2 regions of the Bradyrhizobium sp. UFLA06-24 genome follow, and region 1 is predicted to be linked to the other one. Evidence: predicted binding sites of a transcription regulator. Region 1 holds the regulator's gene; the other holds the start of a gene.
The links. Region 1 encodes LexA, which represses DNA repair genes until DNA is damaged. Its sites were predicted from a motif close to TGTTCNNNNTGTGTTCNG; they were not measured.
Positions count from the first base shown of each region.

Region 2: IF809_RS23840 (DNA-processing protein DprA) is a predicted target of LexA. The motif match lies at 2,500-2,517, and genes of this name have one in related genera.

Region 1 is NZ_JADFUE010000031.1:19,723-23,706, forward strand. It holds gene IF809_RS23395 (ComEC/Rec2 family competence protein) at 1-178, shown strand, start outside; gene IF809_RS23400 (hypothetical protein) at 189-623, opposite strand; gene IF809_RS23405 (hypothetical protein) at 833-1,027, opposite strand; gene lexA (transcriptional repressor LexA) at 1,197-1,898, opposite strand; gene IF809_RS23415 (molybdopterin molybdotransferase MoeA) at 2,075-3,286, opposite strand; gene IF809_RS23420 (hypothetical protein) at 3,444-3,629, opposite strand; gene IF809_RS23425 (hypothetical protein) at 3,862-3,984, opposite strand, start outside.
Region 2 is NZ_JADFUE010000032.1:28,100-32,083, forward strand. It holds gene IF809_RS23825 (hypothetical protein) at 1-300, shown strand, start outside; gene IF809_RS23830 (hypothetical protein) at 509-838, opposite strand; gene IF809_RS23835 (hypothetical protein) at 851-1,495, opposite strand; gene IF809_RS23840 (DNA-processing protein DprA) at 1,470-2,384, opposite strand; gene IF809_RS23845 (SEC-C metal-binding domain-containing protein) at 3,557-3,751, shown strand.

The DNA of each region.
Region 1 (3,984 bases):
GACGCAGCGCGGCGACGGTTTCGCGGTCCAGTCGGTAAGGGCGAGGGGCGCAAACCGCCCCTGGTCGCCGGCGGCAGCCGGCGAAGGAGATTTCGAACTGACCCTCATGCCACGGTCGGCGGCGCCACGCGCTCGGGACGCAACTCCGTCGGAGGCCGACTTCCAGGCCGAGGACTAAAACCGGTCTTTCAGCCGATCGGCAGACGCGGCGGTGTCGGACGACTGTCGGCGATGATCTGCGGCTTGTGCTCGCGCTCGCCGAGCGGCTGGGTCACGGGCAGTTGCAGAACGGTGGCGCGCTGGCCTTCGACGAGCTGGGTCACCAAGACATATTTGCCATCGGGGAATTCGATCGCGTCGTGATGACGATCGGGAACGTGCGGATCGATCTTGCCGAACTTGCCGACGCGCGAGTTGACGGTGCGCGTCCAGATCCACCTGTTGTCGTAGCGGACGTTATCGGCGAAGGCGAGCTCCGTTCCCGGCAGCAGGCAGACCGCGACGGACATGTCGGCTTCGGAGGCGAAGCCGCGTGTCGAGGTGCCGCGGAATGTTGTCGTGACGATCGTCTCGCCGACTTCTGCGGGACGCGTTGCGACGGCATGCAGGCTATAGTCACACATCGGGTGCTCCTCTATCAGGATAGCAACCCGCGCCTCTGTCCTGGAGGCACAGGCCTCTATCAGAGTGTAAGTCTGCGAGGCTCTGCTTGGTTGTAGGCAAATCTGCGGCTTGGGTCCGCTGGCGATAATCACAATATCTTTCCCGAACGCCTAGGAACAAAGCCTGCTCCGGTGCATTCGGCGGACCTTCTGCATCAATATCCGCAGCATCAATGTCCGGCCGGTGCCGACCAGCCCGAATATGGCCAGGCCGACTGCTGGACGGAGTTGAGGGCGTTGCGGGATTGCTGGCTTGTCGCTTGCTGCGCCTTGCGGAGGTGATGCTGCGGTTGCGCGGCGAAGGCATTCGGCGCTGACGCGGCGATCAGCGCGGTCGTGACGGTGCTCAGGATGATCTTGCGCATGGTGGTCTCCTCGGTCTCAAGGCCTTTGAAGCAATGAAGGCTTCGCTTCGTTGCAGCCTGCCGAGGATTTAGCGCTGGAGAGATGGCCGGATAATCTGTGCAAAACCAGAAAGACTATACAGCCGGAGCGGACAATCGTCCGCTCCATCGTTTGCTCGCGCGAGAGCGCTTAGTACTTCCGGTACAGCCCGATCAACTTGCCCTGGATCTTCACCCGGTTGGGCGGGAGGATCCGGACTTCATAGGCGGCATTCGCCGGCTCGAGCGCAATGGAGGCGCCGCGGCGGCGGAAGCGCTTCAGGGTGGCTTCCTCGTCGTCGATCAGCGCGACCACGATATCGCCGGTGTCGCAACTCTCGTTGCGTTGGATCAGCGCCATGTCGCCGTCGAGAATGCCGGCATCGACCATCGAATCGCCGCGCACTTCGAGTGCGTAGTGCTCGCCTGCGCCGAGCATGTCCGGCGGGACGCTGATGGTGTGGCTGCGGGTCTGCAGCGCCTCGATCGGCGTACCAGCCGCGATGCGGCCCATCACCGGCACTGCGACGGGGCGCTCGCCCTCGTCGGCGGGCGGGCTCGATGTCGTGCGCACCTTGCCGAGATTGCCCTCGATCACGCTCGGGGTGAAGCCGCGGCGGTTGCCGGCGGCGGCCTGGAGCTCGGGCAGCTTGATCACTTCGATCGCGCGGGCGCGGTTCGGCAGGCGGCGGATGAAGCCACGCTCCTCGAGCGCGGTGATCAGGCGGTGGATGCCCGACTTCGAACGCAGATCGAGCGCGTCCTTCATCTCGTCGAAGGAGGGCGGCACGCCGCTTTCCTTCAGCCGCTCGCTGATGAACCGCAGGAGCTCGTATTGTTTGCGCGTTAACATCTCGACCAAAATCCCCCTGACGATGTCGTTCGATTCCGAGACGCTGAAGTCAGCGACAAGCCGTTACATGCTCGAAACAAATCATGAACGGACACTATATGTTCGATACATGTTCCGCAACTGCTTAATTTACCGTGAACGCGACAAAGTTCGCGGAACGGTTGCGAACTCTGTGTTCAAACAGGCAGTCGCAGCACCTCGCAAGGCGCTCCCGCTTCGGCCTTGGGCGCGAACGGCGGGCGCACGAGAAGTGCCTGTGCCGCAGCGAGATTCGCAAGCAGCGAGGAGTCTTGATGATCGACGGGAACGGCGATGAGCGTGCCATCGTCGCGTACTTCGAGACGCGCGCGGAGGTAATCCTCGCGCTGGTCGTTGGCGCGGACATCGCGCCCGAGCACCGCGCGTTCACGGCAGTGATGAACCAGCGAATGGCCTGAGAGCGCGCGAATCAGCGGCACCATGAACAGGAAACCGCACACGTAGGATGACACGGGATTGCCAGGCAGGCCGATCACGCGCATGGCCCCGAGCCGCCCGTGCATCATCGGCTTTCCCGGCCGCATCGCGATCTTCCAGAACGCCATCGAGGTGCCTTCGTCCTGGAGCGCCTGCTGCACCAGATCGTGGTCGCCGACCGAGGCGCCGCCGGTCGTGATCAGGATGTCGGCGCCGGACTGGCGCGCGCGGCGGATGCCCGCGGTGGTGGCTTCGAGCGTATCGGCGGCGACGCCAAGGTCGATTGTGTCGGCGCCCTCGCTGCGGGCGAGCGCGTGCAGGGCATAGCCGTTGGAATAGACGATCTGGCCATGACCGGGGGTGGTGCCCGGCATCACCAGCTCGTCGCCGGTGGCGAGGATCGCGACCTTCGGACGGCGGCGAACGGGAAGCTGCGGGTGGTTCATGCCGGCTGCGAGCGCGAGCCCGCGATCGGTCAATCGGGTCCCCTGACGGAGCAGCACGTCGCCTTCGTGAAAGTCGATGCCTGCGGGGCGGATGTGCCGGCCGCGAGTCGCAGCCTCTTTGATCGTGACGCGCTTGCCGTCTGTGACCGTGTCCTCCTGGATGACGACGGCGTCCGCGCCATCGGGAACGACGCCGCCGGTGAAGATTCGTACCGCTTCACCAGCGCCGACAGCTCCCGCGAAGGGCCGTCCGGCCGCGACCTCTCCAATGACGGTGAGCTGCGCGTCCACCCTTGCCGCGTCTGCCGCGCGGACGGCATAGCCATCCATCGCTGACATCGCTTGCGGCGGTTGCGTGCGCCGCGCCGCGACATCGCGCGCAAGCACGCGATGGAAGGCCTCATCGAGGGCAATCATTTCTTCCGGCAGCGGCTCCGCGCCGCCAAGCACCGCGGCGAGCGCGTCGGAAACCGGCATGAGGGCCACGGGTGAAAGCTCCTGCTTGGGCGAGGCAATGATCACGTTGCGGCAAGCGTTCTAGCCGAGAGCGCGCCGCGAGGCAAAATGGTAAGCGGGCGCTGACGTGAGCTACTTCTGCATCAACAGCCGCACCAGCTCGGCCTGCCGGCTGACGCCGGTCTTGTCAAAAATCTTCGACAGATGACTGCGCGCCCGGCGTCCTGCCGACGCTGAGCGGCAACAAAGGATTGCGCGGCGCCCAGCCAAGCAGATCGTGCACGCGGGCGGGATCGATGCGCGGCGACAGCAGGCTCGAAAGACCGTTGCCGGGGCGTAGATGCCAAACAGTACGCGACCGCCTACGGCTCATCGATGCGCTCCATCACGCTCGACCAGCGCCCCTGTTCGACCGCAGCGTCGTAGATCGCCCCCACGAGGTCCAATACGGCGTCCTTCGAAAGCACGCCGGCGCGCATTTCAACCTCCACGAGTTGCAATGCAGCATAGGAGCGCAGTTTCAGAGCGGGAACAAGCAGAGAAAGGCGGCAATCAGGCGTTGTTGCCGCGGAGCCGCATGCCTTTGGCCGTCACGCCCGTGCGGATCACGACCTCGTCGGATCCACGTTCGACGTCACGTCCGGTGCTTGGAGCCCTTGATCCCTGTCGGGCATCGGATCGGCCTGGGCCTTCAGATCGGCAGCCTTGCTGATCAGCTTGGCGGAAAG
Region 2 (3,984 bases), on a different contig from region 1:
TACAGCTACGAGATCTCAACCGAAGACGATAAGCCTTCGCCAGATGGCCGAAGTCGTTCGGTGCCGGCGTCAATCAGGTTGACGATATTCCTGGGTGAACGCCGCTATCCCGTCCATGAGAATCCCGGTTTCTCGGTAATTTGCGAGAAGGAGCAGCAGAAAGTTCGGTTCCACGAATGCACGATGTCGCCAGGGCGTGGTGGACACGCCGGCCCAGCCGATCAAGCAACATTATCTCAGATTACGAAGGATCTGATCCAGGAAAAAATCCTGAAAGTCGTAGCCGACGTTTTCCGCTGATAAAGCGCCACGCGGCATTGTTAATGGTGATCCCGGTGGAAGCGCTCGAGGTGTTCGCCGTCGCCTGATTGTAGGTCGCACTGCTACCGAACGGCAGGACGGGCCCTCCTGTGACAGGATCGCGGTGTAGCTAACAAACAAACTTTCTTCTCTTCGCAGGGAAGGACATGTCGGAGATCGTGCGTGACCTCTCGCAACGTCGGCCGCATCAGCCAAAAAGCCGCCGGCTAACATTGATGATGAAGCCAGCGGGCGCGCCGATGATGGCGCCGAGCAAGCCGTAGCCAAAGGCGCCGAACGCGCCGATCATCACCGCGCCGTAGAAGAAGCCTATCCCGGAGCACAGGACCGTCATGCCAATCAAGGTCTGATCGTTTTTCTCTTCGATCCGGTGCAGGCGTCGCCCTTTGGAGCTCTCCACATAGGGCCCGGTTGGTTCACGCGAGCCGCAGTGAGGACAAGCCAAGGCCGAAAACGAGACACCGCTGCCGCAGTCGTAGCAGTCAATCAGTTCGTGTTGTGCGCGTTGACCCGTCATGAGCCCAGCCTCCTATCTCAACAACTCATCGATCGAAACCTCGCCAAACGGATTTGGAATCGCGCGCCTGGCGACGAAAAGACCGATCACGCGCGTCTGTGGCGCGCGCTCCAAAATCATCTCCTTGATGGCCTTGAAATGGGAGCCTGTCGTGAGGACGTCGTCGAAGATGCCGACAATACCACGCAGGTTTTGCAGATGGTTTTCAGCGATCCTGTAGTTCTGTTTGAGTTCGGCCGGTGCCTTCCGGTTGCCGCCCTTGAACGTGTCGGTAGAGGCGATCTGCTCGATTAGTTCCCGGACGTCTGGCGGCGCCGGGGCGCGGATTCCTCTGCAAACCTGCACCATCCGATCATCGTAAGCAGGATCGGTCTTCACCTTCGATGGCGGCATCGGAACGATCGTGGCCTGGGCCAGCCATTCGGCGTTCAAAACCGCAGACAGGTCGCGAGCGCATCTGGCAATCGCCGGAGCTTTGTAGTGGTAGCCGCCATCGTTACGCTTCTTCTGAAGATTGTGAATCAGCTGATTGGTGTCGCCACCCTGCCAACCTTTACCGGCCGTGTATTCGTAGAGGTAATGACAATCGTCACCCTCGTCGAGGTACCAGTGATCTCGCCGGTTGGTTTCATCAATTTGCTGAAGCAGGCCGACCATCACCCAACGCGCCCCAGATGTCGGCGAAGTCACGGACGCGGATCGCGCCCCGCTTCTCGAAGGTCGCCGGCCAAGTGATATCGTCCCGCTTGAAACAAGAATCGAGGATGAAAAGCTTGCGCCCCTGCTGAAGAGCGGCACGCGCCTGTGTGAGCGTCCCGCTCGCGTCGCTGGCCTCCACGATGATCGTGCCCTCCGTGAGAGCACTCATCGTGACGTTTCGCTCAGGGAAAAATAGCTTGTTCTGCGGGACGTGCTGGCTTGCGTACCGCAACACCGGCACCTGCGAGATCAGCAAATGCTCTTCCGCGATCCTTCGCTGAAGCGCCTGGTTCTCTTTTGGGTAGTAGGCCCCGATCGGTGTGCCGATCACCGCGATGGTATGGCCCTTCGCTTCGATCGCTGCCGTATGAGCTGCGGTGTCGATGCCCGTCGCGAGTCCCGACACGACGGTGAAGCCGCGCTCGACCAACGCACGTGACAACTTTCCCGCACGCAACTTCCCGGTTTCGCTTGGATTGCGGCTGCCCACGACGGCAACGCATCGGGTCTCGACGAGCTCCCAAGCGCCTTGGAAGTAAAGCATCTCTACCGGATGCCTCGCATCCCGCAGCTTCGGTGGATAGTTGCCCGTGAGATTCAGTCGCGTGCCAAATCTAGACACGCCCGCCCTCTTAAGCGCCGCTAAGACCTCGGATGCGCGAGCGTCTGCTACAGCCCCTGAAACGAAGTCGGAGGGCACAGCAGTCGGATCTGAAGCGAACTTGTCCGCGATCGTTTTGAAGGTGGCCCCCTTCTCGAGCCACAGCGCTTCGTACGCACCCAACTCCCTGCACGGCGAGATTGACCGTACGGCCGGCCCGTCATTCATTCTTGCGAGAAGGTTCATCGTCCAACCCTAGCTACCCCCTGCCGCGGCGTCGAATCCGCAGAATCGAAGTCCACCATTTTGAGAAGCCAACGCTTTTCGGGGACAAAAGCGTCAGCAGAGCGTAGCATGCAATTAGAACAAAGCAAGAACATACGAATAACTCATTATTGATCATCGGGTTAAATGGTTAACGCTCCCTTGATTTAGCTCGACGCGCAAGCGAGGGCCCGAGCGCTGTATCGTGCCGTTGACGCGGATGGGACATGAAGAATCGTCGGCCTTCCAGGCGCACCCGTCAGCCAGTCGCCACTAAAAAGAGAGGCCTTCCACCGAAAAGGAAAAGGTGTTGACGAGTTGGCGCAATTCGCTCGCAACGCCCCGGCTCCACAACTGAAGCCAGCTATAGTGTCGGCTAGGCAGTGGTCCGCGCGGCTCTGCCTATGGTCGCCGCCGACCCGTTAGGGTGCGGCGGCTTCCAAGGTGAACGATCCGTAGAGGGTCGGTTTGGGGCGGTGCTCTTCGCGGGGGACCGCCCCCTTCCTCTTGCGGACGTTGACAATCACCATACGGGAAAAACATCATCTTCCCATGCGGAAAATCCGCAGGCCACACGTTGTTCACAGTCTGCGAATGCGCAGCCGCAACACCAACCAAGGGCCGCAGACTGTCAAAAAAGCGGTTAGATTCTGCCACTATCGAAGAAGTGTTGATCCACGAGCTCGAGCCCTAATCTCCAATCAGCTGTGCGCTACGCCTTGTTGACGACGCGTGCCACGATTGTTTGTCCTTTCCATCCGGACGTGATCATTCGCGTCGGCGACGATGGCGCCGAGACCCAGAAACCGTCACCAGGGGGCAGCCGCAGGCTGCGGCCAAACCGAGCGCCGCTCAGTTTCCCGCCCCTACATGCGCTCAAATTCTACGTCCTGGCAAACGCAGGCCGTTCCACCGCTGGTACAGGTCAGGAGGCGGTAGACGACTTCCTCCAGATCATGACCGATCCCGTCGGCGCACGCCAGACGATGGAACAGCACGTGCTCCCGTTGCTCGCGGCTTTCCAACTGACTGATATGATAGTGCCCATCCGTAGCCACTACGCGATTGTTTTGGCTTGGTGCCAGGACTTCGCAGAGGCACGAAGGGAAGTGCGCGCGTTAGCGGAATATGGTGGCACACCCGATCAGCGGGCGATGGTTGAGGAGCGCGCTGAAGTCGTGGAAGCCATCGCGGCGGGCCGCGTTCATCTCAAAAGGCTAGCCCCGCCGCCAAATGCCCGTCGATTGATACCAGGGGCGCTCCCAGTAGGACGCCGCAAGATCGGTCGCAACGATCCATGTCCATGCGGGTCAGGTCGCAAGTTCAAACGGTGCCCGGGCGCAACGTAAGGTGTTATGCCCGCTCTCCAACAACGATCATCTTCGAGCATCCAATCCGCGGTGGCGCCTAAGGACGCCCATGATTGCGGAGGCGATGAAGACAGTGACTGGCACCACTTCCGGGAATAGCACACCAATCAATGGTGTCAGAGTCCGGGAAGCCCCCAGTAGAACACGCCGACCAGGCCGGCAATAAGGCTTGTATAGAGGACGTGGGGGACAATGGAGAGCAGGTACTGCTT